Linked DNA regions of Kaistia algarum. The protein of the gene in region 2 interacts with the protein of the main gene of each other region in a pairwise test. Links are inferred from orthologs where the notes say so. Each region holds a gene or a part of one and is shown on either strand. Other genes may lie near its edges. The genes, in order: OSH05_RS08850 and OSH05_RS16365.

Evidence for each region.
Region 1: the proteins of OSH05_RS16365 (region 2) and OSH05_RS08850 interact in binary tests that used the Escherichia coli proteins (3 or more experiments, as listed by UniProt). The link is inferred for Kaistia algarum from one-to-one orthologs.

Annotation. Positions count from the first base shown.
Region 1 is NZ_JAPKNJ010000001.1:1,813,795-1,828,753, reverse strand. The notes cover bases 9,914-12,852. They hold OSH05_RS08850 (primosomal protein N'), read left to right. Parts: upstream 9,914-10,248; coding sequence 10,249-12,456; downstream 12,457-12,852. Other genes in these bases: OSH05_RS08845 (nucleoside hydrolase), read left to right, coding at 12,545-12,852; OSH05_RS08855 (transglycosylase domain-containing protein), read right to left, coding at 9,914-10,050. Also shown: OSH05_RS08885 (Dabb family protein), read left to right, coding at 1-279; OSH05_RS08880 (error-prone DNA polymerase), read right to left, coding at 293-3,574; OSH05_RS08875 (Y-family DNA polymerase), read right to left, coding at 3,571-4,983; OSH05_RS08870 (ImuA family protein), read right to left, coding at 4,949-5,827; OSH05_RS08865 (sugar phosphate isomerase/epimerase family protein), read left to right, coding at 6,018-6,851; OSH05_RS08860 (DnaJ domain-containing protein), read right to left, coding at 6,839-7,498; more of OSH05_RS08855, read right to left, coding at 7,600-9,913; more of OSH05_RS08845, read left to right, coding at 12,853-13,522; OSH05_RS08840 (hypothetical protein), read left to right, coding at 13,565-14,614; OSH05_RS08835 (carbohydrate kinase family protein), read right to left, coding at 14,628-14,959.
Region 2 is NZ_JAPKNJ010000002.1:655,071-669,807, forward strand. What follows is about bases 7,891-10,607. They hold OSH05_RS16365 (single-stranded DNA-binding protein), read right to left. Parts: upstream 9,643-10,607; coding sequence 9,139-9,642; downstream 7,891-9,138. Other genes in these bases: OSH05_RS16355 (tetratricopeptide repeat protein), read right to left, coding at 7,891-8,505; OSH05_RS16360 (mismatch-specific DNA-glycosylase), read right to left, coding at 8,556-9,113; uvrA (excinuclease ABC subunit UvrA), read left to right, coding at 9,921-10,607. Also shown: gyrA (DNA gyrase subunit A), read right to left, coding at 1-1,746; OSH05_RS16330 (MBOAT family O-acyltransferase), read left to right, coding at 2,097-3,521; OSH05_RS16335 (hypothetical protein), read left to right, coding at 3,496-4,980; OSH05_RS16340 (MarC family protein), read left to right, coding at 5,037-5,687; OSH05_RS16345 (hypothetical protein), read left to right, coding at 5,749-6,069; OSH05_RS16350 (DUF2306 domain-containing protein), read right to left, coding at 6,095-6,511; more of OSH05_RS16355, read right to left, coding at 6,508-7,890; more of uvrA, read left to right, coding at 10,608-12,851; OSH05_RS16375 (O-fucosyltransferase family protein), read right to left, coding at 12,910-14,737. UniProt on the Escherichia coli protein: Plays an important role in DNA replication, recombination and repair. Binds to ssDNA and to an array of partner proteins to recruit them to their sites of action during DNA metabolism. Acts as a sliding platform that migrates on DNA via reptation.

The DNA.
Region 1 (14,959 bases), on a different replicon or contig from region 2:
CGCAAGGACGCCACGGATGCCATGCGCGACGATATCTATAAGGGACTTCAAGCGCTTAAGCCGCGCATTCCCGGGCTGACCCAGATCATCATCGGCGCCAATTCGAGCCCCGAAGGCCTCGACAAGGGCTTCTCCGAAGGGTTCATCGTGACCTTTCGCAGCACCGAAGCCCGCGACCAATATCTCGCCGACGAGGCCCATGCCAAGGTCGGCGCGAAGATCGTGGCGGCGGCCGAGGGCGGTGTGGACGGCATTCTCGTCTACGATCTTTCTTATTGAAGCCTGATCTTTCCTAGTGAAAATCCCGTGATTTCGGGATGATGCGGACGTCGCGCGGGTGCTGGCCGCCGGGGCGGCGTTTCGGGCCGCGCGGCGCTTGCGGATGCAGGAATTCGTCGGCCCGAGAGGGATCGAGCTTCGGTTGGCGATCCTCCGACAGATGGCGCAGATCGTCTGTCCGGTCGACGAGGTTCGTCGCGACCAGATGCACGACATTCTCCGGGCTGCGCTGGATATTGCCCTCGACGAGGACCAGCTTCGCGCCAAGGATCGTGCGGCGGAATTTTTCGAAGAGCCGGGTCCAGACGACGACATTGACGATTCCGGTCTCGTCCTCCAGCGTCATGAACACGACATTGCCTTTGCCGGGCCGCTGGCGCACTAGCACGACGCCGGCCATCCGCGCGGCTGCCCCGTCGGCAAGCGCCGTCGTCTCCTGCGCCGAAAGGATGCGTTCCCCGGCGAGGCGCGCGCGCAGGAAGCTCATCGGATGGGCCTTCAGCGACAGGCGCAGCGTCTGATAGTCGGCGATGACATGCTCGGAAAGCGGCATTTCCGGTAGCGGCACGTCGGTCTCTGCAGCCAGTTCGGCCGCATCCGCCGCCGCGAACAGCGGTAGAAGCCGCGAATCTGGCAGGCGGCGGACCTGCCACAGACCCTCGCGACGGTCGAGGTCCATCGAGCGCAGGGCGTCCGCATCGGCGAGCTTTTCATAAGCCCGGCGTTCGAGCCCGGTATGGCGGACGAAGTCGTCCATGGAACCAAAGCCCCGGCCGCGCGCCGCCGCGATCCTCAACGCCCAGTCCTCGCGAAAGCCGTCGATCTGGCGGAAGCCGAGCCGCAGCGCGAGACCTTTTTCCGTGGGTTCGAGCGTGTTGTCCCAGAAGCTCGAATTGACGTCGACCGGATGCACCGGCACGCCATGCTCGGCCGCATCGCGCACGATCTGTGCTGGCGCATAAAATCCCATCGGCTGTGAATTGAGCAGCGCCGCGGCGAAGGCGGCGGGATGGTGGCATTTGAGCCAGGCCGAGACATAGACCAGCTTGGCGAAGCTCGCCGCATGGCTTTCGGGAAAGCCATATTCGCCGAAGCCTTCGATCTGGGCGAAGCAGGCCTCGGCAAAGCTCTGCTCATAGCCGCGCTCGATCATCCGCCCGACCATCTTCTCCTTGTAGGATCCGATCGTTCCATTGCGCCGGAAGGTCGCCATCGCCTTGCGCAGGCCGTTGGCCTCGTCGCCGGAGAATTTTGCTGCGACCATCGCGAGCTTCATGGCCTGCTCCTGGAAAATCGGCACGCCTTCGGTGCGCCTGAGGACATCCTCCAATTCGTTCGCGGGACCATGCTGCGGCGAAGGCGAAGGATAATGGGGCTTCTCGAGACCCATGCGCCGCTTCAGATAGGGGTGGACCATATTGCCCTGGATCGGGCCAGGGCGGACGATCGCGACCTGGATGACGAGATCATAGAGCTTTCGCGGCTTGAGGCGTGGCAGCATGTTCATTTGCGCCCGGCTCTCGACCTGGAAGACGCCGATCGAATCGCCCGTGCAGAGCATGTCGTAGACGGCCGGATCCTCGGACGGGACGGTGTGCAGCTCGTAAGACACGCCGCCAGCGCCCTCGATCAGGTCGAAGGCCTTGCGGATGCAGGTCAGTATGCCGAGACCGAGGATATCGACCTTCATCATCTGGACGGTGTCGATGTCATCCTTGTCCCATTCGATGAAGGAGCGATCCTCCATCGCGGCCGGTCCGCTCGGCACCAGGTCGTTAAGAAGGGCTCGCGTCAGCACGAAGCCGCCGACATGCTGGGAGAGGTGTCGGGGAAAACCACGCAGTTCCATGGCAAGGTCGATAGCGCGGCGGATGGTCGGATTGGCGGGGTCGAGACCGGCCTCGGCCACGAATTTCTCCTGGATGCCCGAACCCCAGCCGCCCCCCCAGATCGTGCCGCCCAGCGCCAGGATCACATCCTCGGAGAGCCCGAGCGCCTTGCCGACTTCGCGGATGGCACTCTTGGACCGATAGGAGATCACGGTAGCGCAGATCGATGCGCGCAAGCGGCCATAGCGGCGGTAGATATATTGGATCACCTCCTCGCGCCGCTCATGCTCGAAATCGACGTCGATGTCGGGCGGTTCTTTGCGCTCGGCCGACAGGAAGCGCTCGAAGAGCAGCTTGTGCCGCATCGGGTCGACAGAGGTGACGCCCAAGCAGAAGCAAATGACTGAATTGGCCGCCGATCCTCGTCCCTGGCAGAGGATGCCGATCTCGCGCGCATACTCAACGATGTCATGGACGGTAATGAAATAGGCCGGATAATCGAGCCGGCGCACCATCAGCAGTTCATGCTTGATCTGCTTGCGCACGGCAGGCGGTATCCGGAGCGGATAGCGCTTCTTGGCGCCCTGGAAGACGAGCGCCTGCAGATAGCGGTGCGGCGTCGTACCGAGCGGCACCGGCTCGCGCGGATATTGATATTCGATCTCGTCGAGCGTGAAGGTGATGCGCCGCATAAAGAGCATCGTCTCGGCAATGGCCTCCGGCCGGTCGCGGAACAGTCGCGCCATCTCGGCAGGCGGCTTCAGATGCCGTTCGGCATTCATCTCCAGCCGGCGGCCGGCCTTTTCGATCGTCGTCTTTTCCCGAATGCACGCGAGCACGTCCTGGAGGGGGCGACGCTCCGGCGCGTGATAGAGCACGTCATTGACGGCAATCAGGGGAACGTCGGTCTTGCGAGCGATCTGCGCCAGAGCGGCAAGGCGGCGGCGGTCGTCGCCGCGGCGATAAAAGGCGGCGCCCAGCCAGCTTCGCCCCGGCGCCAGAGCCGCGAGCGCTTTCAGGGGAGCGCCGATACCGTCCGTGGAACCACGGGGCGGCATCAGAATGAAGAGCGAATCCTCCTGAAAGGTGCGGAGATCCTCAAAACGGATCTCGCATTCGCCCTTCGACGTGCGCCCCTTGCCGAGGCTCAGCAGATGCGAGAGCCGGCTATAGGCCGGCCGGTCGGTCGGATAGGCGAGGATGTCGGGCGTGCCATCGGCAAAGACGAGGCGAACGCCGACGAGGAGCTTCAACCCCTTCCGCCAAGTCTCGCCATGCATCTTGCTCTTCCAAGCCTCATGGGCCCGAACGATGCCGGCGAACGTGTTCCGATCCGCGATGGCGATACCAGAGAGGCCAAGCGCATGGGCTTGCGTAACGAGCTCATGGGCATGCGACCCGCCTTCCAGGAAGGAAAAATTGCTGAGGCAGGCCAGTTCGGCATAAAGCGGAGTTGCAATGCTCATGCGAACAGTCCGTGCATGAACCAGAGCGGGTGGGGCTCCCCGCCTTCATAGAGGCCTTGGCGATAGAGCCAGAAGCGGCGGCCTTCGCTGTCCTCGACGCGATAATAATCGCGCGTCTTCGGTGCCTTTTCCTCGCGCCACCATTCCGGCGCGATGCGCTCGGGCCCCTCGGCATGGGCTACGGCGTGCAGCACGCGGCGCCAGCGGAAGCGCAGTGGCGGGCCGTCGGGCACTTCGGCGAGGGCTTCGATCCGCTCCGGTGGATCGAGGAGGGAGAGCGGGCGCAGCGGCGGTTCTCCGGGCTGAGCCTCGATCGCAGGGAGGGCGCCGCTGGATTGGATCGCCGGCAAGAGGCGCGAGCGGCGCTCGGGAATATGCGTGTCCTCCGACGCAAAGCGCAGCACATGGGCGGTGCCGAAGCGAGCGCCGAGCTGGTCGACGAGATCGAAGACGGCGCCTTCATCCTGCTTATTGCCGTCAAGGGTCGCCTGAGCCTCTGTCATCGATTCGGTTCGGAAGGCGCCGAGGCGGATCAGGTCGAAGCCGAAGCCGGCATCGAGCGGATCGGAAAGAGCGTCCAGCCGCTCACCGAAGAGACGTTGCAGCATTCGCGGATCGCGGTTCGGCCGGGCGGTCGCGACCGCGATGCGCCGCACGGCCCCGTCGACACGGTAGAAGCACGCCTCGAAGCCACGACCGCCCTCGCCGCGCGCCTCCAGTTCCCGCGCGAGTTGGCTGGCGAGAATTTTGAGCGTCGCGCTGATGTCTTCCTCGCGCACGACCGGCTCGAAGAAGATCCGCTCCGTCACCAGGACCGGCATCGGCCGGCGCGGCGAGATCGGGTGCTCGGCCCGCCCCGTCAGTCTTTCGAGCCGTTCGACGATGGTTGCGCCAAAGCGGGCGGCGAGCGGGGCGCGCGGCCGGTCGACAAGGTCGGCGATGGTTTTCAGTCCGGCGCGGGATAGCGCCAGCGTTTCGGCCTCGCCGAGGTCGAGTGCCGCCACCGGGAGCGGCCGGACGGCTTGCGCCTCGTGTCCCGGTTTGATGATACGAGAGCGGCCGGTACGGGCCAGCGCGCGGGCTGCCTCGCTCGCACCGGCGATGGCGCCATGGGCGGTGAGGCCGGATGCGGCCAGGCGGCGCAGCAGATCGCGGAACAGCGCCGCCTCGCCCTTGAAGATCGGCGCCACGCCGGTGATGTCGAGGATGAGTTCGTTGCCATCCTGGCGGGCGACCAGCGGCGTATAGCGCTCGCAGCCATCGGCGAGGCGCTCCATCAGCGCGTCGTCGGCCGCGCTATCGATATCGGCGACGTCCGGATCGGCGATGCGAGCCCGTGCCTCGGCGAGCGCGAGGCCGGGGCCGAGGCCGAGCCTAAGGGCCGCCGGATCCGGCGCGGCGATGCGCATGGCGCCCTTGACCTTCTCGACGATCAGCAGCGGCTTTTCCGGCGAAAGGCGGGAGAAGGAGCCCCTCGGCAGGCGGCGCAGCCGGTCGGAGGCGAGGAAGGGCAGCCGGATCGCGCAGAAGCGGCGGGGGTACGAAGCGTCCATCGTCGCGGTTCCATTCAAGGCGCCACGGACCGCCGGCCGGTCCGTGGCGATGGCGCAATAGGGTCAGATCGAAGGTCGGATGGCCCGGCGCATCGAGGGCGAGTGGCTGCGCGGGAGCGGAGCGGACTTCCCAGCGAGTCTCGGCGCTGCCGGGCATCGGCCGGGCGCCTGGTCGCAGCAGGAACAGCGTGACGCCGGACGCCTCCGCCGCGAGGACGAGCCGGCGCTGCGTCGTCAGGTCCAGCTCCTTGGGCTCGCCGAAGGGCTCGATGAGGACAGCGCCGATGGCGGTGCTGCGTGCCGCCTCGATGCCCGCCCGCAGCACGCAGACGGCATGGGAGAGACGCACAAGCACGAGTCGCGCGGGGTCGAGCCCGAGCGCGCTAAGCCCGTCGACATGGAGTTCGCCGCCCTCGCGCGCCGCATGATCCTGCCTTATCCAGACGATCGGGCGCTTAGCCGGCGCGCTGGCGAAGGCAAGCAGAGCGGCAAATCCGTTCGTCGCGACCTGGTCGCCGGCGGAGGCGGGATGGAATTCGTGCAGCGCGCCGCAGGCGAGCCCCCCGCCGAGATGGGCGTCGACCTCGCCGCGATCGATCGGGACGAGCCGGGACGCCGCCGGACGCGCAATCTCGCCCGCCGTCTCGATCGCCGCGATGCGCTGCCGCAATGCGGAAAGGGTCGACGCTTCCAAGCCCATCCTCGCCACCCGTTCTCCATCGTCGCTGTATGTTCATGATTTGTTCTATAACGACTCCGGATGAGGAAAGAGTCAACGTGGCTCATTGCGCGCCAAGCGGCGCTCGCTCAATATCGGCGGCCCATGAGGCCACTGAGCGATAATCCGCCTTGCCGCGTTCGACGCCCCAACCCCGTCCGAAAGAATGCCGATGACGGCTCCTTCGCCACCCCTCGCCGTTTCCAGCTGGAGCCTGCACCGGACGCTCGGCCTCACCTTTCCGAACCGTCCCGATCACGATGTCGCGACGCCGACGCCGCAGCCGACCTATGGCGAAGGGCGGATCTCCCTGCTTGACATGCCCGAATTGGTGCGCGGCCTCGGCATCGATCGCGTCGAGATATGCTCGTTCCATATCGCCAACCGCGATCCCGTCTATCTTGCGGAGTTACGGGCCGCGCTCGCGGCCAGCGGCATCACGCTGCAGACGCTGCTGGTCGAATATGGCGACATCACCAATCCAGCGACCGCCGAGCGCGATCTCGCCTGGATCGGCAGATGGATCGAGACGGCCGCCGAACTCGGCGCCGAGCAGGCGCGGGTGATTGCCGGTAAGGCTAAGCATTCCGCGGAGACGCTGGGGCGCAGTGTCGTAGGTCTCAGGCGGCTGGCGCGGCAGGGCGAGACGCTCGGCGTTCGGATCGTGACCGAGAACTGGTTCGATTTTCTTTCGACCCCGGCCGAGGTCCATAGCTTGTTCTATAGGCTGGACGGCGCCGTCGGGCTCAACGGCGATTTCGGCAATTGGTCCGGTCCCGGCAAATATGAGGATCTGAAAGCGATCTTCCGAATCGCCATCTGTTGTCACGCCAAGGGCGATTTCAGCGACGGCCAACTCGATGAGGAAGACTATGCAAACTGCCTCGCCGCCGCGACGGCGGCTGGCTTCCGGGGCCCTTACACCTTGATCTATGACGGCAGCGATCCGGACGAGATCGCCAATCTGGCGATCGAACGGGATTTTATCCGCAACTATTTCGCCTGAGACCCGGCCGCCGGGTGCTCGCCGGCTCTGGACAGTGCCGGCCGGGGGGCAGCCGCATCGGTCGGCCGTTTCGCAGGCTTCTCGTGTTCGAAGGAATAATCGGCCAAAAGCTCGATCGCCTTGGCGAAGACGGCCTCCTCGTGCCGGGTCTTCTCCGCGCTCTGCCTTGTGTCGGCGGCGCGCCGCTCCAGCAGGCCGCGGATGAAATTGTCGCCGGAATTCTTGCGGAAGCGCGCCGCCATCAATTCGGCCCGCTTCGCCTGCCGTTCCAGCTTCTTCACGCCGACGGCGATCTCCGCCTTCTGCTTGGTGAGCGTGTCGCGGATGGCGGCGACGAGGTCGACGGATTCAAACGGTAACTCGCTGTCGAGGACGGAGGCGACCAGTTCATGGATGCGCTCCATCGCGCGGGCGGCGATGTTCTCCGCGATCAGTTCGCCCTCATAGCCCGTCTCGTCATAGGCCTTGCGGCGATCGGGGTCGGAGAGAACGTCATAGGCGTGAGCGAGCGTATGGAAGGCCGCGGAACTGCCGCCGGTATCGGGATGGGCCTTGCGAGCCTTCTGGCGATAGGCCTTGTCAATCTCGGCCGCGCTGGTGTCGGGATCGACCCCGAGTTCGACATAAAGGCTGCGTTTTTCGCCCAAGGACGGCTCCGCGGTCAGGCGGCGCCGCAAGCCGGCGCCCGGAATCGATGACGCGCGCAGAAAGTCATGCTAGCGCCAGAAAGTCCACTCTTGGCGTTCGACTAGCCGCCGCCGAACAGGCGGCGCAGGAACCCACCCTGGCGTGGCGGCGCTTCGTAATAGCCGTCATTGCCACCCTGGCCGACATTGGCGGGAGGCACGGGGCCGCCGGCATTGTCGCCATCGAAGATCGATTCGCGGTGGATCGGCGGCGAGCCATTGGCGAGATAATTGGGATCGTTCGCGACCGAGGGCGCGACCGGGCCGTCACCCGACTCCGGATCATTCCCATAGACGGGCTGCGTGCTGCCCGTGGTCTGCGTATCCGGCGGGACGAGGCCACCGGTGCCGGGTTGCGGCATGTCCGAAAGACCCTCCTGGCCACCCTGCTGGTCGTCGCCGAAGGTCTGGTAATGGCTGGCATTCTGGTAGCTATAGTCGCCGGGAAGATTCGCGACCGCGACGCCCTGATGCGCCTCGACCATGAAGCGGTTCCATATCTGCGCCGGCAAGCTGCCGCCCGTCATGCGCTTGGTCGGCTTGAAATCGTCATTGCCGAGCCATACGCCGGCCGTGAGGTTCGCGGTGTAGCCGACGAACCAGGCGTCGCGCGAATCGTTCGTCGTGCCGGTCTTGCCCGCCGCCGGCCAGCCGGCGATCGCGGCCTTGCGGCCGGTTCCGCGCGAGAGCGTATCGGAAAGCATGGTGTTCATCATGCCGACATTGGTCGGGTCGATGACCTGCGTCGCCTTGTAGGCCGGCCGCTGGTAGAGGACCTTGCCGTCGACGCTCGTCACCGTCGTGATGACATGCGGCGGCACGGCGAAGCCGCCATTGGCGAAGGGCGCATAGGCGTCGGTCAGTTCAAGCAGGCTCACCTCGGACGTGCCGAGCGCGATCGAGGGATTGGGCTGCAATTGCGAGGTGATGCCGAGCCGGTGCGCCGTGGCGACGACCGTGTCGGGACCGACCTCGTTGGCGAGCTGGACGGCGATCGTGTTGATCGAGAGCGCCAGCGCGGTTTGCAGCGTGACCGGGCCGCGATAGGTCTTTTCGTAGTTCTTCGGCTCCCATTTGCCGATGCGCGTCGGCTGGTCGACGCGGACGGTGTCCGGGGTCAGACCGAATTCAAGCGCCGTCAGATAGACAAAGGGCTTGAAGGCCGATCCCGGCTGACGCTTCGCCTCGACCGCGCGGTTGAACTGGCTCTTCTGGTAGTCGCGCCCACCGACCATGGCGCGGACCGCGCCGGTGCCGTCGAGCGCGACCAATGCGCCCTGGCTGACACCATAGGTCTTGCCGCTCTTGTCGAGCGATTCGGTGATCGCTCGTCCGGCCGCATCCTGGAGATGCGAGTCGATCGTCGTCTCGACGACGACGTCCTGATCAAGGGCGCCGACGACGTCGGGGACGAGATCCGCCACCCAGTCGGCGACATAGCGGCCGCCGCCGCCTTCGCCCTCGGCCTGAGCAACGACCGCGACGGTGGCTGCCTGCTTTTCCTGGTCGGCCGTGATGAAGCCCTGATCCTGCATGGCTTCCAGAACGAGCTTGGCGCGGGCATCGGCCGCGTCGGGATCGCTGGTTGGGGCATAACGCGACGGCGCCTTCAGGAGCGCGGCCAGCACCGCCGCCTCCTTCAGGGTGACGTCGCGGGCCGATTTGCCGAAATAACGCCGCGCCGCCGCGTCGACGCCGTAAGCCCCGGCGCCGAGATAGACGCGATTCAGATAGGCTTCGAGGATCTGCTGCTTGGAATATTTGGCGTCAAGCCACAGCGCCATCATCGCTTCCTGCAGCTTGCGCTCGAAGGTGCGCTCCGGCTTCAGGAACAAATTCTTGGCGAGCTGCTGGGTCAGCGTCGAGCCGCCCTGGACGACGCCGCCGGCGCGGGCATTGGTATAGAAGGCGCGAGCAAGGCCGATCGGATCGACACCGAAATGGCTGTAGAAGCGGCGATCCTCGATCGCGATTACGGCCTCCGGCAGATAGGGCGGCAGATCCTCGATGCGCACGAACTCGCCGCCCGTATCGCCGCGATTGGCGATGAGCGAGCCGTCATTGGCGAGGATCTTGATGTTCGGCGGCCGCTTCGGCAGCACCGACCAATCGGCCGACGACGGCATCTGGCTCGCATAATAGGCGAGTGCGCCGACGACGAGCACGGTTCCCCAGACACCGAGGATGATGCCCCATTTCACCGTGCGTCGGAAAAGACGGAAGAGCGAAAAACCGCCGCCGCCGGAACCACGCCGCCGCCGTTCTGGCTTCGGCTTGCGGCGTTCGCGGGCGCGGCGCGGCGCTACTTCCTCGATGTCGTAAAACTCCGCGTCCTCGATGTCGTCGGCGACGCGCCGTGCGCCTCCCCGGCGCGATCGCTTCTCTCGCCCGCCCGAGCTGCCCGCCGGCCGGTCGTCCTCGCTGAGGCCGATATCGAGATCCTCGTCCGAACTCTCGCGGGGCCTGTCCATCACAGGCTCGATGCGGTCTCGGCGCGTGAGCGGTCTCGCCATGCTCGTCCTGGTATCCCTTGATAACGGCCGGCCGGAACGTCCGGCCCCTTGCGAGCGAGTGACCGACGAATGCGGCGATTTCACGGGAAATCGCTGATTCGCTTTCTAAAATACCATGAGAACTCTGCGTTGTTCCTTAAGAAGGGAGGGCTGGGTTCGCTGGGTCGTTCGCCCTTTCCTTTCGGCTCCGGCGGGGCCATGTTCCGCAACTCTGCTGAAAGGATGCGCCCCGTGGATGTCGGCCGTACGGTCTCGGTTCTGCTGCCGGTCGCGGTCGACGGACCCTATACCTACCGCGTGCAGAATGGCCTGGAGCTTGCCCCCGGCGACATCGTCCGTGTGCCGCTGGGCCCGCGCGAGATCGTCGGAGCCGTATGGGATGATGTGCCGGATGGCTCGGTCGGCCATAACCGCCTGCGTCCGGTCGCCCATCGCTATGACGCGCCGCCGCTCGATCCGACCATCCGCAAATTCGTCGACTGGGTCGCGAACTACACGCTGACCCCCCGCGGCATGGTCCTGCGCATGGTGCTGCGCGCGCCGGGGGCGCTGGAGCCCGAGCGCGCTGTCGAGGCGGTCCGCATCGCCGGTCCGCCGCCGGAGCGCCTGACGCCGGCTCGCCGCCGCGTGCTCGACATCGCCGCTGATGGCGCGCCATGGTCGCGCCCGGCCCTCGCGGCCGCGGCGGGCGTCTCGTCGGGCGTCGTCTCCGGCCTTATCGAGGCGGGCAGCCTCGCCGTCCTGCATCTGCCGCCGCCGCCGGCGACCCTTCCACCCGATCCCGACCACGCCCGGCCGCGTTTCGACGACGGCCAGAGCGAGGCGGCTGAGGCGCTGCGAAAGATGGCCGCCGAGGGCGGATATGGCGTGACCCTGCTCGACGGCATCACCGGTTCGGGCAAGACCGAGATCTATTTCGAGGCCGTGGCAGAAACACTGCGCCGCGGTCGGCAGACGCTGATCCTGCTGCCCGAGATCGCGCTCACCACGGATTTTCTCGATCGGTTCGCCCGCCGCTTCGGCGAGCGGCCGGCGGAATGGCATTCGGAGGTATCCCCGCGCCAGCGTGAACGCGTCTGGCGGGCGGTGGCGAGCGGCGAGGCGAAGGCGGTCGTCGGCGCGCGTTCGGCGCTCTTCCTGCCTTTCCCGAAGCTCGGCCTCGTCATCGTCGACGAGGAACATGACGGCGCCTACAAGCAGGAGGAAGGCGTCACCTATAATGCCCGAGACATGGCGGTGGTGCGTGGCCATATCGGCGGATTTCCCGTGGTTCTGTCCTCGGCGACGCCCTCGATTGAGAGCCGCGTCAATGCCGATCAGGGCCGCTATCGCCGCATCGAGCTGACGACGCGATTTGCCGCCGCGAAGCTGCCGGAAATCCGTGCGCTCGACATGCGTCTCCATCCGCCCGAGAAGGGTTCGTTCCTGTCACCTGTGCTGGTTCAGGCGATGGAGGCGACGCTGGCGGCGAAGTCGCAGACGTTGCTGTTCCTGAACCGACGCGGCTATGCGCCGCTGACGCTCTGCCGCCATTGTGGCCATCGCTTCCAATGCCCCAATTGCTCCACCTGGCTGGTCGAGCACCGCTTCCGCGGCCAGCTCGTCTGTCATCATTGCGGTCACAGCGAAGCACGGCCGGACCGTTGCCCGGTCTGCGACGCCGAGGACAGCCTCGTTGCCTGCGGTCCCGGCGTCGAGCGCATCGCCGAGGAGGTGGCAGCCCGCTTTCCCGAGGCGCGGCGGATCGTGCTCTCCAGTGATCTTCTCGGCGGCGTCCAGCGCATGCGAGATGAGCTGGAAGCGATCCGGCGCGGCGAGGCCGACATCGTCATCGGCACCCAGCTCGTCGCCAAGGGGCATAATTTCCCGCTGCTCGCCCTTGTCGGCGTGGTCGATGCCGATCTCGGCCTCGCCCAGGGCGATCCGCGCGCGGCGGAGCGTACCTTCCAGCTGCTCGCGCAAGTGACGGGACGTGCCGGACGGGCTGGCGGCGACAGCCATGCCTATCTCCAGACCTATGCTCCCGAACACCCCGTGATCGCGGCGATCGCGTCTGGCAATCGCGAGGCCTTCTATGCGCGGGAGATCGAGGCGCGCCGTGTCTCGGGTCTGCCGCCGTTCGGCCGCCTCGCCGGCATCATCGTCTCGGCCGCCGACCGGGCCGGGGCTCATGCCTATGCCGGAACGCTGCGACGCGCCGCCCCGATCGACACGATCGCCATGGTGCTGGGCCCGTCGGAGGCGCCGCTGGCCGTGCTGCGTGGCCGCCACCGCTTCCGCCTGCTGGTCCAGGCGCCGCGCGGCTTCGACCTGCAGGACTTCCTGCGCGGCTGGCTCGCAGCGGCGCCACCGCCTCGCGGCAGCGTCAAGGTTCAGGTCGATATCGATCCGCAGAGCTTTCTTTAAAAGTTCTAAGGGTTGCGGAACGGGGCCGGGCGGGTTAGCCCATGGGCTTCCCGCCGGTCAAACGGCGCCCCACGCAAAGCAGGCAAACATGGCACCGAAGAAGGTCATTTACGATACGGATCCCGGCGTTGACGACGCCATGGCGCTGCTGTTCCTGGAATATTCACCCGACGTCGATCTCGTCGGCATAACCACCGTGCTGGGCAATGCGACGATCGAGACGACGACCCGCAATGGGCTGTTCCTGAAGGACTATTTTGATATCGCAGCGCCCGTCGTTCAGGGCGCCGGCCGTCCGGTCGTCATGGAGCCGACCGCGCCGCCGACCTATGTCCATGGCGAAAACGGCCTTGGTGATATCCCGCTTCCGGATGTGATCCGTTCGAAGGTTCACGAGCTGCCGGCCCATGAATTCATCATCAAGACCGTACGCGACAATCCGGGCGAGATCTCCATCGTCGCCGTCGGGCGCATGACCAACCTCGCGCTCGCGCTGCGGCAGGATCCGGGCATCGTTCCGCTGGTCCGCGAGATCGTCATCATGGGCGGCGCCTTCGGCTACAAGGGCCATTCCGGCAATGTGACGCCGGTCGCCGAAGCCAACATCATCGGCGATCCGCACGCCGCCGACGAGATCTTCGGCGCCGCCTGGCCGATCACCGTGGTCGGGCTCGACGTGACGCAGGAAGCGGTCATGAGCGTTGCCTATCTAGAAGCGCTACGCGATGCGGGCGGCAAGGCCGGACAGTTCATCTGGGACATCACCCGCTTCTACGCCAACTTCTACAGCTCAACGACAGGGCTCGAAGGCATCCCGGTGCATGATTCCTCCGCCGTCGCCTATCTGCTCGATCCGACCCTGTTCACGACGCGCTTGGGTCCGCTGCGCGTGGTGACCGAGGGTATTGCGATCGGCCAGACGATCCAGCAGCCCAACAGCCGCAAGTTCCATGAGAATGCCTGGAGCGGCCGCCCGGATCACGCGATCTGCATCGACGGCGACGCCGAGCGCTTCCTGAAGCTCTATTTCGATACGATCGTCGCCGGGGCCGCGGCACGAGCCTGAGGCGCATCGCGGGCGCGGCGCGCGCTCTTGGGGGCAGATTTGATGACGAGCGACACAATCGTCCTCGTGACCTCGATCCCGCCGCGCTTCGGTGGCGATGACGAAGCACGCCAACTCTCCCGCGTCGGCCTGACCATTGCCGACGCGGTTCAATCCTTCGAGGCGAACGGCTTCCGCGTCGTCTCGATCAATCGTGAGGGCGAAGCGGCCGGGATCAAGGGCTATCCGACTGTCGAGATCCGCGAAGTGCCGCCCGGCGGGGTCTATCCGAACAAATACGGCCCGAATTTCGAGCCCCTCTTCGCCTATTTCGGCGATGCGCCTGGTGCGATCGTCAATGCCGACATCTTCATGCTCCGCTGCGACGCCGCCTCGGTGATCCTCAACCAGCCGGGCAAGGTGCTGCTGGCCCGCCGCCTCGACGTCTCCTCCTCGGGGTCGAGCGTCATCGGCAGCTATAATCGCGGCATCGACGGTCTCTTCTTCTCGGCCGGCGCCCTCGCCGAGCTTGCTGCCGATCCCGATGTCTGCGCCTTCCAGCTTGGAACGCCCTATTGGGATGTTCTGATCCCGGTCGTCGCCTCGCTTCACCGCGAGGTGGAATTCGTGCCGGCGCCCTTCCTGCTGCATGAGATCCATCCGGCGCGCTGGAACAAGGTCGAGTATCAGGGGCTGCGTGAAAAGGCGGTGTTTGCCGCCATTGCCCATGCGACGCGCTGGAGGGCCAGCCGGCCGCGCGCGGATGCGTTCCTCAAGGGCCTCGAAGGCTATCTGGGCGGCCCGTTCCAGCCGGCGAGCGAGCGCAGCATCAAGGATGCCGCCGTCTATATGAGCCTCTGGCTTACCAAGATCGAGACCAAGCCCTCCGATGCGGTGAAGGTCGATCTGAACGATCCCGTCATCGCGCGTTTCGTGCGCCAGATCTTCTCGCACACGGCCGAAGCGCTCACGATCGCCAAATGGCTGGATGCACGCGAAGACGATAGCGAGCTGCCGCTTTTCCAGAAGGTGCGCCGCTTTGTGAAGATGATGCTGAAGACCCGCAAGACCCAGCGGCGCGCCGCGCGCGTCCGGGCGCTCTTCCCCGATTGACGCAGACGAGCGGTTACGGCCGCCCGCCCAACCTCGTCGTCGCCCTGGCGCCGGCATCGACCGCCTTGGCAAGGCAAGCTTCCAGACCAGCGCCGGCGAGGCGGGCCGCCAGGAAGCCGGCGAGGAACGCGTCGCCGGCTCCCGTGGTGTCCACGACCTCGACCGTGGGCGGCGCGGCGCGAAGCCGCACGGCAGACGTTGCCACCTCCGCGCCCTCGGCACCGCGCTTGATCGCGACGACGCCGTAGCGATCGGTCAAGAATCGGATCTGCTCCATCGGATCGCGCCGGCCGGATAGACAGGCGGCCTCCTCGGCATTGGGGAACAGGATCGTCGCGTCATGGG
Region 2 (14,737 bases):
CAGCCGCCAGACCTTCATCTTGTAGGCGATGCCGCGCGAGGAGAAGAAGACGACCGGCGTGTGGGTATTCGTGACGAAGAGGCGTGTGACGAAATCCTCGTCCTTCGTCGCCATGCCCGCCCTGCCCTTGCCGCCGCGGTGCTGCGCCCGGTAAGTCGCGAGGGGGACGCGCTTGATGTAGCCCTCATGACTGACGGTGACGACCATGTCCTCGCGCTGGATCAGGTCCTCATCCTCGAAATCGGCTCCGCCGTCGAGAATCTCCGTCTTGCGGGGCGTGGCGAATTCGTCGCGCACCGCGACGAGCTCATCATGGATGATTCCGACGATACGGGCGCGCGAGCGCAGGATCTCCAGATAGTCGGCGATCTCGAGACCCAGCTTGCTCAGTTCGTCAGCGATTTCCTCTCGCCCGAGGGCGGTCAGGCGCTGCAGCCGCAGATCGAGAATGGCGCGCGCCTGCGTGTCGGAGAGCTGATAAGTGCCGTCCGCCGCCAGTTTGTGGCGCGGATCGTCGATCAGGGCGACGAGCGGCGCGATGTCGACCGCCGGCCAATGGCGTTCCATCAACTGCTCGCGGGCGGTTCCCGGATCCGGCGCATGACGGATCAGGTAGATGACCTCGTCAATATTGGCGACGGCAATGCCGAGGCCGACCAGGACGTGGGCGCGATCGCGAGCCTTGTTGAGCAGGAAGCGCGTGCGCCGCGCTACCACTTCCTCACGGAAATTGACGAAGGCCTGGATCAGATCCTTCAGGTTCATGAGCTGCGGGCGGCCGCCCGTCAGCGCCACCATGTTGACGCCGAATGACGTCTGCAGCGGCGAGAACCGGTAGACCTGATTGAGCACCACGTCGGCAACGGCGTCGCGCTTCAGTTCGATCACGACGCGCATGCCCTGGCGGTCGCTCTCGTCGCGGATGTCGGAGATGCCTTCGATGCGCTTGTCGCGCACGAGCTCGGCGATCTTCTCGATCATCGTCGCCTTGTTCACCTGATACGGAATCTCGGTGATGACGAGTGCTTCACGTTCCTTGCGGATCGTCTCGACGGCCACGCGGCCGCGCATCAGGACCGAGCCGCGACCTTCCGAATAGGCCGAGCGAATGCCGCTCCGACCGAGAATCAGGCCGCCGGTCGGGAAATCCGGCCCCGGCACAATTTCCATCAGATCTTCGATCGAAATCGCGGGATCGTTCAGATAGGCAATGCAGGCGTCGATCACCTCGCCGAGATTGTGCGAGGGAATATTGGTCGCCATGCCGACAGCGATGCCGCCCGCACCGTTGACCAGAAGGTTGGGGAACCGGGCCGGCAGGACGACGGGCTCGCGCTCGGAACCGTCGTAATTGTCCTGGAAGTCGACCGTGTCCTTGTCGATATCGTCCAGCAGCGAACGCGAGGACTTGGCAAGGCGCACCTCGGTGTACCGCATCGCGGCAGGGCTATCGCCGTCGACCGACCCGAAATTGCCCTGGCCATCGACCAGCATGACGCGCATGGAGAATTCCTGCGCCATGCGGACGAGGGCAAAATAGACCGACTGGTCACCATGCGGATGGTACTTACCGATCACGTCGCCGACGATGCGGGCGGACTTGCGATAAGGTTTGTTCCAGTCGTAGCCCTGCTCGTTCATCGAATGCAGGATACGGCGATGCACAGGCTTCAAGCCGTCGCGCGCATCGGGTAGTGCGCGGCTCACGATCACGCTCATCGCATAATCGAGATAGCTGCGCTTCATCTCGTCGGTGATCGAGATGCCTTCAAACTCGGATGGCCGGCCGTCACCCTTGTCATCGGGGCGAGGCGGCTCGTTGGTATCGGACAAGGGATGTTCCGGAATCAGTTTCTCTTCACGCCATCATAGGCACCGCATTGCGGCGGTTCAAGGAAACCAGACGACGCAGGGCCGATAAGCCCGCGAACCTTTCCCGCGCCATGCCGCCGCAGCGGTGAAAACTTCGATCCCCCGTGCTTGCCTGCCACTAGCTGACATGCAAAATGGCGCCCCAACGTCGATCTCGTTCGCGTCCGAGGTTCCCGCGCGTTCTGGACGGGCAGCAGATTCGATATCATTCCGGCGCGGCGTCGATGCTCTTTTCATCTCCCGAATTCATATTTCTGTTTCTGCCGGTCGTTGTCGCCGTTACCTATCTGATCGGAGTCTATTCCGATTTCGGCGCCAAGCTCTTCCTCATCGTCGCTTCGGCCTACTTCTATACGGTCTCGGGTCTCACGGACGTCATCGTCCTGGCGCTGTCGCTGCTCGCCAATTTTGCCTTGGCGCGCGCGATCGAGCGCGGCCGTTATGCCCGACTGTTTCTGGCCGCAGGCATCCTCTTCGATGTCGCCGTGCTGGGTTATTTCAAATATTTCAATTTCATAACCGACACGATCAACACGACCTTCGGGCGCGAGATCGCGCATGGCGAGTTCCGCCACCTGCCGCTCGCCATCAGCTTCTTCACCTTTCAGCAGATCGCGTTCCTAATCGACGTCAAACGCCGCAACATCGAACGTCCGAACCTCCTCAACTACATATTCTTCCTGTTCTTCTTCCCCCATCTGATCGCCGGACCGATCACGAGCTACCTGCCGATCAGCCGGCAGATCGAACTGAAGCGCGTTTTCACGCCGCGCGTGCGCAACATCTGCTTCGGCTGCGCCCTGTTCGCGATCGGCCTGGCGAAGAAGGTGCTCATCGCCGATCCGCTCGGCAACTATGTCCGACCATTCTTCGCGATGCAGTCGGAACTCGGCATCGGCACATCCTGGCTCGCCGCCTTCGCCTATTCGTTCCAGATCTACTTCGACTTTTCCGGCTACAGCGACATGGCGATCGGCCTTGGTATGCTTTTCAACATCCGCCTGCCACTGAACTTCGCCTCGCCCTACAAGTCGCATTCGATCCAGGAGTTCTGGCGGCGCTGGCATATCACGCTGTCCAACTGGCTGCGCGACTACGTGTACATCTCTCTCGGCGGGAACCGGCGCGGTGGCGCACGGACCTATCTGAATCTCGTGGCCACCATGTTGATCGGCGGCATCTGGCACGGCGCCGGATGGGGGTTCGTCCTGTGGGGGCTGATGCACGGCCTCGCGCTGGCGGCCAATCGCTGGTATTCGCGCTCCAGCCTGCCACGCCTGCCGGCATCCTTCGCCTGGCCCCTCACCTTCCTGTTCGTGACCGTCACCTGGGTGCTCTTTCGCTCGGCGAACCTCAGCGACGCCGGCGTGCACCTTTCGGCGATGGTCGATTTGCCGAGCCTCGCCACCGACAGCTTCCGGCCGTTTCTGGATCGGGCAGCCTTCAACCGCATGATGGCACTAGTCGTCTTTGCCGGCGTCCTCGCCTTCCTCGCCCCGACGGCAACGATGATCGCCGGCGCAACGATCTCGCCGGACCGCAAGATCGCGCTGCGCGCCGCGATCCTCGCCGGTATCCTCTTCGGCATGGCGCTCGTAACCTTCACCGGCGGAACGTCGACGAATGACTTCATCTATTTCCGCTTCTGACAAAAGCCGGTTCAGCCGCGCGGCGCTGAAGGCAGGCGCGCGCCGCAATCTTTCCGTGATGGCGTTGTTCGCGGTGCTGACACTCGCCGCTTATATCGGCCTCGTGTTCTTCCAGCTTGGCAGCTGGTCGAAGGCAGAGTGGTGGCTGCGCGACATCATCAATCTGCGGCGGATCTTCTACACGGAGGAACTGGCGAATTTCCCTCCCGATCAGCAGAAGACCCTGATCATTGGTGGGTCCGCGTCGCTCTTCGGCGTCAACAGCCGGCAAATCCAGACGGAGATCGGCGAGCCCGTGCTCAATCTCGGCCTCCATGCCGGTCTCGACATTGATCTGCTCATGTCCGCCGCCAACGAATATGTCGACACCAATGACCGCGTCGTCGTTCCGCTTGAGTTCGAACTCTACAACCGCGAAAGCCCTACCGACCTGACGCCGGCGAATTTCCTCGCCTTTTTCTACGCCTACATGAAGCCCGTCCCGCTCTCGCACTATCCCGAGATCCTCATCGCCGTGTCGCCGGTGCAGATCCTGGAAGCCGCATGGGAGAAGATCGAGGCCGGGCTTCGAGGCAAGCGACGCCATCCGCTGCTGGATGATCCGGCACTTCTCGCCGACTGGCAGAAAGTCCGGGCCGAGCCCGGGCTGAAGGGCTATGGGCCCTACGACTATTCGACGATGACGGATCACGGCGACAAGGAACTGATCCTCAATACGCCGCCTCGATTGTTGAAGACACTGGCGCCACTCAATACACCGATCGTCGCCAACCTATCGCCCTATGGTATCCGCCAGCTCACGACCTGGCGCGACATCATCGCCGGCGAAGGTGCCAGCATGTTCCTGACCTGGCCCGTCATTCTGGAGGACGATTCCGGTTCGATCTTTAACGAGAGCTACTGGAACCGTCTGATCAAGCTTGCAAAAGCGTCGTCCGAGCAGGGGCTTCCCATCTATTGCGATCCGGTCGCAGCGGTGGTGCCCAGGCAGTACCGCTACGACACCGTCTACCATCTGAATGCCAAGGGTTCGGCGATCTATTCGGACGGCCTCGCCGCCTGCATCCGGGACATCGAGAAGCATCCATTCGATTTCGCGTCGGCGGATCCGAAAGACCTCGCCCGGCGGGCGCGGGAGAAGGTCGAGGGGCTGCGGATACCGGCGGAACCGCTGGTCTTCCCTTATGAGCGAAATCTCGTCCGCCTCCATCGCCTGCAAGCCGCCATCGACCAGATTCATGCGGAGGGCGGGGCCTATCCTTCTACCCTGCCGCCGGGCCCCAACGCTGCCTCGCTCTGGTATAAGAGCGACGGCAAGGACTACAAGCTGCTCGCCGAGGATGCGGACGAGTGCTACGTCGTCGAGATGGTGGCTCCCGACCGCGTCGACCCGGTTCGCCGCAAGGACGAGAGTTGCGGCGCCTATGGCTATTGGAGCGCGGGCGCGGCGGACTGGTAGGCTAATCGACAGCGTGCCAAGCTCGCCTTGCTAAGCAGGCGGTCTCGGAGGTCGCGGTGGCGGACTATTGGCTGAATGCGCTGGTGACGCTGTTCGTGACACTGGATCCGATCGGCCTCGCGCCAATCTTCGTTGGCCTGACGCGCGGCATGACGAAGGAACAGCGTCGCCAGACGGGGTTCCGTGCGACGTTGACGGCCGCGGCAATCCTGTTCGTCTTCGCGCTTGGCGGCCAGGGGTTGCTGAATTTCCTCGGCATCTCGCTTTCCGCCTTCCGCATCGCTGGCGGACTGCTGCTTTTCTGGATCGCCTTCGAGATGGTTTTCGAGCGGCGCGACAAGCGCAAGCAGACTTCCGCCGACCGGGCGCTGGGCGAAGAGGCCATGACCGGCGAAGACGTCCGCCACATCGCGGTCTTCCCGCTCGCGATTCCGCTGATATCGGGACCCGGCGCGATTTCTGCGACGATCCTGACCGCGTCGTCGGCGCCGAACCTCCTCGCGCTGATCGGCCTCCTCGTCATCATCGCAGCGCTGATCGGAAGCTGCCTCGTCGTGTTCCTGCTCGCCGGTCCGCTCGACCGCGCACTCGGCGAGACCGGACGGATCGTCCTGACGCGCCTGCTCGGTGTGCTGCTCGCCGCCCTATCCGTGCAGTTCGTCGCCGACGGCGTGGTCGCGATCGCCAAGGCGGCGACGCAGCCTTAAGCAACGGGGCATTCGGTGCTAGACTTCGCTGCCGCCGAAACCGGCGGCGGGAGGAACAATCATGTTCATCGCACGCTGGCAGATCGACGCCCGCTTCGGCCACAAGCAACAGGCGATCGAATTGATGAAGGAATGGGAGCGCGATATCGGTTCGAAAGCCGGCATCGACATGAAGCGCTCGGTAATCAGCACAGGCTCCATCGGCGCTCTGGAGGCCACCATCGAAAACAACATCGCGGTGGAGAGCCTGGCCGAACTCGAAACCTTCTTCGAGGCGATCGCCAAGATTCCGGCCCATGCCGAATGGGGCAAAAAACTCGAGCCCTATGTTGTGTCGGGAACGTCGCGCTGGAGCATCTTCCGCGTGGTTGCCCAGAACTGAAGGCGTACGGATCTCGGATGACAGACTATGGCGCGGCCGGCACGGCCACGCCGAAGGCGACTTCGTGCATGATCCGGCCTGGCATGAAGGTGAAGAAGCCGGCGATCACCAGCGCGCCGGCAAAGATCATCGTCATGGCACGCTTATGCGCGGCAACGCGGTGGCCGCGGGCATGGGCAACGGCGCCCGGAAGGGCCACCAGGGTCACAACCGACAGGATGTGAATCGGGCTCCAGTCGCCCCAGGACCGCATCGTGTGAATGAAGAAGGATGATCCGGCCACCACGACCATCAGCGCCACCCAGATAAAGCCGAGCGAGCGGTGCGGCAGCGTTCCCTTCGGCGCCAGGAGTTGAACGAGCCCCAGCGCGAAGGCGGCAATAGCCGAGAAAGCGTGCAACTGGATTACCGGTCCCGCGGCCAGAAGCGGCGCCAGTGTCACGCGAGAGTTCCTTGGCCTCCGGCAAAGCGCTCCGCGGCCGCGGCGGCGATCCGCTCCAGCACCTCGTCCCACTCGCCATCCCGCTTTTGCAGGAAAAGCCGCGCCGTCGGATACCAGGGCGAATCCTCGCGCCCCTCCATCCACCGCCATTCCGGCGAATGCTTGAGCGCGACGAAGACCGGACGACCAAGCGCGCCGGCCAGATGCGTCACGGCCGAGTCGATCGAGACGATCAGATCGAGGTTCATCATCACGGCCGCCGTATCCATGAAGGAATCCGGCCCGGTCGCGAAATCATCCGGCAGCGTCTCGACCCGCATTACCGCAGGCAGATCGGCGAGTTGTTCGAGTCCATGGCCCTTCTGCAGGCTGATCAGCGTCACATCCGGCAACGCGGCTAGCGGAGCGAAGGCGCGCAGCGGCACGGATCGGACGCGGTCGACCTTGGCATTCGGATTGCCCTGCCAGGCGATGCCGATGCGCAGCCGCCCGGGAGGCAGGCGATCCCGCCATGCCTCGACCCGCTTCGGATCGGCAGTCAGGTACGGAACGCCACCTGGAGCGACATCCGAGCCGGCATGCAGCATGTAAGGCAGGCTCATCACCGGCACATGCATGTCATGCAGCGGCACCTTTTCGGCGCGTCCGACGACGGTGACATTGCCGAGGCTAGACAGAATGGCCCGCAGCGGCGGCTGTACTTCGAGAATGACCTTGCCGCCCCTGCCCTGCAGCAGCTTGACGAAGCGGCTGAACTGGATGGTGTCGCCGAGGCCTTGCTCGGCATGGACCAGCAGCGTCCGGCCGAAGACTTCCGACCCGTCCCATTCCGGCGTCGAGAACTCGCGCTTCTCCCAGCCGCCCATGGCGCGGCGGCGCTCGAAATCGGGCCAGCCCTCCTGAAAGCGCCCCAGCGAGAGCAGCAGCGTGCCGCGGCCATAGATCGCCTCGTCCGAAGCCGGATCGATCCGCAACGCGGCTGAATAGTCCCGCAGCGCCTCCGCCTGCCGACCGACGAGCCGCAGTGCATTGGCGCGGTCGGTGCGCGCGCCGGCATGGTTCGGCGCCAGCGCGAGGGCCCGGTCATAAGCGTCGACCGCCTCGTCATAGCGATCGAGCTCATAAAGCGCGTTGCCGCGCAGGGCGTGATATTCGGCCGAAAGCGCCGGCTTGCCGCTGGCTCGATCCAACGTCGCTAGGGCGTCCGCCGGTCGGCCGGCGACAATCTCCGTGCTCGCACGGCTTGCGAGAATGCCGACATCGTCCGGACGCAGCGCGATGGCGCGATCGAAACTCGCCAGCGCCTCCTCCGTGCGGCCGAGATCCTGCAACGCCACGGCGCGGCTGATCCATAGCTCGGGAAAGGCAGCGCCGGAGGCGACGGCGCGATCGTAGAAGGCGATCGCCTCAACCTGGCGCCCAAGAACGCGCAGCAGTCGGCCCTTGTTGTGGAGGAAAGCGACATGCCGTGGCGCAAAGGCGAGCGCCTTGTCGAAGCTCGCCATCGCGTCGTCGAAGCGGCCGAGCTCCTGCAGGCGGATGCCGCGATTATTATAGGCCTCGGCGAAGTTCGGCCGGACGGCAATGGCCCGCTCATAGCTCGCCAGCGCCTCCTCATGCCGCCCGAGCGACTCCAGCGCCGTGCCGCGATTGAAATAGCCTTCGGCGAATTTCGGGTTGGCCGCCAGCGCCTTGTCATAGGCCGCTACGGCATCGGCATGGCGGCCGAGCTGCTGCAGGCTCGTCGCCTTGGCACTGAGGAGTTCCGGCACGCCCGGCTTCATAGACAACGCCTTGTCGAAGCTCTCGACGGCCTGCTTGTGCTGGCCGAGCCCAGCCTGGATCAGAGCAAGAAGATAGCGCGCATCGAAGACGTTTGGCCGGGCGGAGAGAACCAGCCGGCAATTGCGCTCCGCCTCCGCAAGCTGGCCGGCATTATAGGCGCCGACCGCCTTGGCGAAGGTCGCCTGGAGCGACGATGCTGGGTTGCTCATGGTTCGCGCGTCCCCTCCCCGGCCCGAATACGCCGGAACACCGCAGGCTCTTAGACATTTACCCGTTCAAGATCAACGCTCTGCAACCGCCGGGCAGCCTCAATCGTCCGGCCGGCACGCACCGCAGCAGCCAGGCCGAGCCAGGGGTCCAGCGACCAGTAGGAGCCCGCCGCGCCGGAGGGCGAAGTGAGGACATGCAGGCGGCTAGCCCCGATTCGCTCAACCTGCTCGCCATAGGGGATGGTGCCTGTCGGCCGGCCGAGCGCAAGGCTCGCCGCGCGTTTCGAGGTAAAGGCAAGAAGAAGCGGCCGATAAATGCCGATCTTCTCATGCAGCGCGGCGGCGTCGACGCGCGACAGATCGATCGCATCGTCCTGCCCGACATGCTCCTTAGCAACATCGGTCAAACCGATGCCGAAGCCGAGTACCTCGCGAAACTCGGCCGGCTGCAACCGTCGCGGCGTCAGGCCGACTTCATGAAGCGTCGGCCAGAACTTGTTGCCGGGCTTTCCATAATAGGCCCCCACCCGGGCCGACCAAGCCCCCGCCCCCGTTCCACAGAACACGACATCAAGGTCGGGGGCGAGAATATCGGGAAGGATCGGCATGGAACGCAACGCCGGTCTGGAACGCCTAGAACGGGATGTCGTCGTCGAGATCGGCGCCGAAGGAGCTGGAGGCCGGGGCGGGCTGACGGGCGCCGCCGCGTGGGCTTTCCATCGGGCTGGAACGGCCGAATTCGCCGCCGCTACCGGCGCCGTAGTCACCCGCCTCGCCCCCGCCCGAGCGGCCATCGAGCAAGGTCAACTCGCCACGGAAACGCTGCAGGACGATCTCGGTGGTGAACTTCTCCTGGCCGGACTGGTCCTGCCATTTGCGCGTCTGCAACTGGCCCTCGATATAAACCTTCGAGCCCTTCTTCAGATATTGCTCGGCAATCTTGGCGAGATTCTCGTTGAAGATCACCACACGGTGCCACTCGGTCTTTTCCTTGCGCTCGCCGCTGGCCTTGTCGCGCCAGCTCTCCGACGTCGCGATGTTCAAATTGACGATCGGATCGCCGGACTGCGACCGGCGCACCTCCGGGTCGCGGCCGAGATTGCCGACCAGAATTACCTTGTTGACGCTGCCGGCCATGTTGGCTTCCTTCTCTCACTTTCCCGGTAGGATAAACCGAAACGACCGTCACGGCCCGGCGCAATCGGGCTTGTCCACATCGAAACGGCCTCATGTTCTCTTTTTGTTCTAGACAAGTCCAAACGATCTGGCAACATGGCTTTCTAGATTCGATGACGTTGTCGTTCGATGCGCTCCAAGGGCGGCGCTCTTGCGGTGCCGCTTCTTGTTTCAGCGGCTCGATTGCCTAAATTGGCGTGTCGGCCATCGTGCCGGCAGCTCTCCGACGGATTGGTCACATGGTTCACGACACCGACGCACCGCGCCCGGGCGCCGCCACGGGCAAGTACATATCGATCCGCGGTGCGCGCGAGCATAATCTCAAGAACATCGATATCGATATCCCGCGCGACAAGCTCGTCGTACTGACCGGGCTCTCGGGATCCGGAAAATCGTCGCTTGCCTTCGATACGATCTATGCGGAAGGCCAGAGGCGCTATGTCGAGAGCCTGTCGGCCTATGCGCGCCAGTTTCTGGAGATGATGCAGAAGCCGGATGTCGACCAGATCGACGGCCTCTCGCCCGCGATCTCGATCGAGCAGAAGACGACGTCGAAGAACCCGCGTTCGACGGTCGGCACGGTCACCGAGATCTACGACTATATGCGCCTCCTGTTTGCGCGCGTCGGCATTCCCTATTCGCCGGCAACAGGCCTGCCGATCGAGAGCCAGACGGTCAGCCAGATGGTCGACCGCGTGCTGGCCCTGCCGGAGGGGACGCGTCTATTTCTGCTCGCGCCGATGATCCGCGGCCGCAAGGGCGAGTACAAAAAGGAACTGGCGGAGTTGCAGAAGAAGGGCTTCCAGCGCATCAAGCTGGACGGCGTGTTCTTCGAGATCGACGAGGCGCCTGCGCTCGACAAGAAGCTCAAGCACGACATTGACGTCGTCGTCGACCGCATCGTGGTGCGCGGCGATATCGCCGCGCGGCTGGCGGATTCGTTCCAGACGGCGCTGGAACTGGCCGAGGGCATAGCGGTTGCCGAGTTCGCCGATGAAAAGGACGAAAAGGGCAATGAGCGCCGCGTCCTGTTCTCGGAGAAGTTCGCCTGTCCCGTTTCCGGCTTCACCATCGCCGAGATCGAGCCGCGCCTCTTTTCGTTCAACAATCCCTTCGGCGCCTGCCCGGAATGCGACGGGCTCGGCTCGGAGAAGAAGATCGATCCCGACCTCGTCGTGCCGGATGGCTCGCTGACGCTAAAGCAAGGCGCCGTCGCGCCTTGGGCGAAGTCTTCCTCGCCCTATTATGTGCAAACGCTGGAGGCGATCGCCCGCCATTTCGACTTTGCGATGACCGACCCCTGGGACGAGATTCCGGAGGCAGGACGCAACGCGATCCTCTATGGCACCGGCAAGCAGGAGGTCGAGTTCGTCTATAATGATGGCACGCGCGCCTACAAGACGAAGAAGTCCTTCGAGGGCGTCGTCACCAATCTGGAGCGGCGCTGGCGCGAGACCGAGTCGAACTGGGCCCGCGAGGAGATCGAGCGCTATCAGGGCGCGACGCCATGCAAGGCCTGTGGCGGCGCGCGGCTGAAGCCGGAGGCGCTGGCGGTCAAGATCGCCGGCAAGCACATCGCCCAGATCTCCGAGATGTCGATCCGACATGCTGCCGCCTGGTTCGGCACATTGCCGGGCGAACTGAACGACAAGCAGAACGAAATCGCGGTGCGGATCCTCAAGGAGATCCGTGAGCGCCTCTCCTTTCTGGTCGATGTCGGTCTCGACTATCTGATGATGTCGCGCAATTCCGGCACGCTATCCGGCGGCGAGAGCCAGCGCATCCGCCTCGCCTCGCAGATCGGCTCCGGGCTGACGGGCGTGCTTTATGTGCTCGACGAGCCGTCGATCGGCCTGCATCAGCGCGACAATGAACGGCTGCTGGAAACGCTTAGGCATCTGCGCGACATCGGCAATACGGTGCTGGTCGTCGAGCATGACGAGGACGCGATCCTGACCGCCGACTATGTGGTCGACGTCGGCCCGGCGGCGGGCATTCACGGCGGCGAGATCGTCGCCAAGGGCACGCCGGCCGAGATCATGGCCAATCCGGCGTCGCTGACGGGGCGCTATCTTTCAGGCGAACTGGCCGTCGAGATACCTGAGAAGCGCCGGCCGATTTCCAAGACGAAGAAGATCCGCGTCGTCGGCGCGCGCGGCAACAATCTGAAGAATGTCTCGGCGGATATCCCGCTCGGTACTTTCACCTGCATCACCGGCGTTTCCGGTGGCGGCAAGTCGACCTTCCTGATCGATACGCTCTATGCGGCCGTCGCGCGGCGGCTCAATGGCGCCCATATCCATCCGGCCGATCATGACCGGATCGAGGGGCTCGAGTTCATCGACAAGATCATCGATATCGACCAGTCGCCGATCGGACGCACACCGCGCTCCAACCCGGCAACCTATACCGGCGCGTTCACGCCGATCCGCGAATGGTTCTCGGGCCTGCCGGAAGCGAAGGCGCGCGGTTATGGGCCGGGGCGATTCTCGTTCAACGTCAAGGGCGGGCGCTGCGAGGCCTGCCAGGGCGACGGCGTCATCAAGATCGAGATGCACTTCCTGCCGGACGTTTATGTCACCTGCGAGGTTTGCAAGGGCAAGCGCTACAGCCGCGAGACGCTGGATGTGAAGTTCAAGGGCAAGTCGATCGCCGACGTGCTCGACATGACCGTCGAGGAGGCGCGCGAGTTCTTCCAGGCGGTGCCGGCGATCCGCGACAAGATGGAGACGCTCGACGAGGTGGGTCTCGGCTATGTCAAGGTCGGCCAACAGGCGACGACGCTTTCCGGCGGCGAGGCGCAGCGCGTCAAGCTCGGGAAGGAGCTCTCCCGCCGCGCCACCGGCAAGACGCTCTATATCCTGGACGAGCCGACGACCGGGCTACACTTCCACGACGTCGCCAAGCTCCTGGAGGTGCTGCACAGCCTCGTCGACCAAGGCAACACCGTCGTGGTGATCGAGCACAATCTCGAAGTGATCAAGACGGCCGACTGGATCATCGACTTAGGTCCGGAGGGCGGCGATGGCGGCGGCGAGATCGTGGCGGAGGGCCGGCCGGAGGACATCGCCAAGGTGGCGGCCAGCTATACGGGCCGCTTCCTGAAGCCGGTGCTCGCGCGTGGCATACATCCGCGTAGCCACGCACAGGGCAGCCAGGCAGCGGAATAGTCAACTCGACACTGCGAAGGACCCTGGGGCAACGGGAATTCCGGTTGCGCCAGGTCCACTACCGCGCCGACTTCGCCTTGCGCCGCAGGGAAATTCCCGATTGCAGCTCTCCGAACTCGTCCGGGGCATCAACCGGCACCGGGAAGGCGAATTCACTGAGCAGAGCAGAAGGATCTTTCAGCGCCGTGACCACGTCCTGCCGCTTAATATAGGCAACGCCGCCCGAGACGATTTTCCCCTCCAACGCATAGGCGAAGGCCGTTCGGCCGTGCTCGTCGGGATCATGGGCCCAGCCATGGATCCATCGGAGGCCCGAGGGCGAGACATAGGCGCGCTCGGCATAGCAATAGGCGAGATGGTCGAGCGTCTTGCCGCGCGCGGAAACAGCGTCGCCGATCGCCTTTGACAGACGGATCGAAACCGTCTCGATATTGCGTAGGACGTGGGGATACCCCCCCGGCGCCGAGAGGGCCAGAAGGCCCGGCAGGCGCCAACTGACATCGAACAGAAGCTCATCGTCGCGTGTGCGCAACGATGCCTGCGCCGCATCGCGCGATCGCCCGGCGAGCCGCCCGAGCCATGCAAGCGCCGAGATCTGAAAGTCCAGATTGAACAGCACATCCTGATGGTGGATCTGGAACGGATGAAGCCTCTCACAGTGCTGCAGTCGTTGCCGGAGATCGCGAAGGACCGGCTCAATATCCAGAGTGTCCTGACGCTTTTTGGACAGGAACGGTAGCCGCTCGGTCCAGCTCGGCTTCTCGCCCATAGCCTCCCCGAGCACGTCGTCGCTGATCGCGGTGACGAGGCTCTCCACGGTCGGGTCGTCGTGACGCTGCGCACCGCCCGCGGCGGCAAGCGCCCTCAGCGAGGTCGTCCGCGCTCCAATCCGGTCGCCGCGAAAAGCCTGGACGGCGGCGAGACTGTTGAGCGCGCCGCAGAAATCCGGCTCCAGCGCGACGGCTCTCTCGACCAGCTGCGTCCTGTCGCCAAACTGAACCTTGTCGCCGAAAATCCCCAGATACCAGAGAATGTCACGAACGAGCATCCGTCTCATGAAAACCGGTAGGTCGCTGCGCTCCAGGTCGCACTCAATGGCGCTGCGCAATACGCTACCGGTCTCCTCGCGGCCGAACATCTCGTGCGTACCTCGCAGCGGCACTCCCGATACATTCGCCGCCAGGCGACTGAACGCGCTGGTCGTCGGGCCGAGAACATAGGTTCCATGCGACAGCATCCACATGTCGACCAGCGCACGCTGAACTGGCGCGAGGCCGTCATAATCTGCGATCAACTCCTGAGGGCGACGCACACGGTCATATTGCTGCCGGAGGAACGCCGCGTAGTCGAGATTATCCGAAAGGACGAGAACATGGTCCGCGCCGCCGGCTAGGAGCCGCTCAATGGCCCGCTCGACGAGGGCGCGCGGCGTGTACTTCTCCATCGGCAGGAACTGGCGCCAGTCGCCTTCGACAATATCGCCGGCCCGAACATGGATCGCCGCATATCGCCCAATCGGAAAGCCGGCAGCCATTGTCGTGAGCAGGTCGATAATGACGGGGTTCCAGCCGATCTGGCGGACCGCCTGCCCGAATCTCGCCGTGGCCGCCGCGTGATGCTCATCGCGGAAGCCGAGCGTCGCTGCATATTCCGAAACCTCGATGGCGGCTCGGCCACCCATCTTGGCGGCACGATCGCCCGCCTTGCGCAACTCGTCCTTCGCCCGGCCGATCGACCAATCGGTCGGATCCGTCAGCATCTCGCAGCCATTGAGCGCGGCCTCGTCAAGGCGGTGCGTGGCGAGGAACTCTGGCGAGAAAATGGCTTCGGCCGTGCCCGTACCGCTGTCGCCCGCAGGCCAGGCGAAACGAAAATCGGCGTCCAGC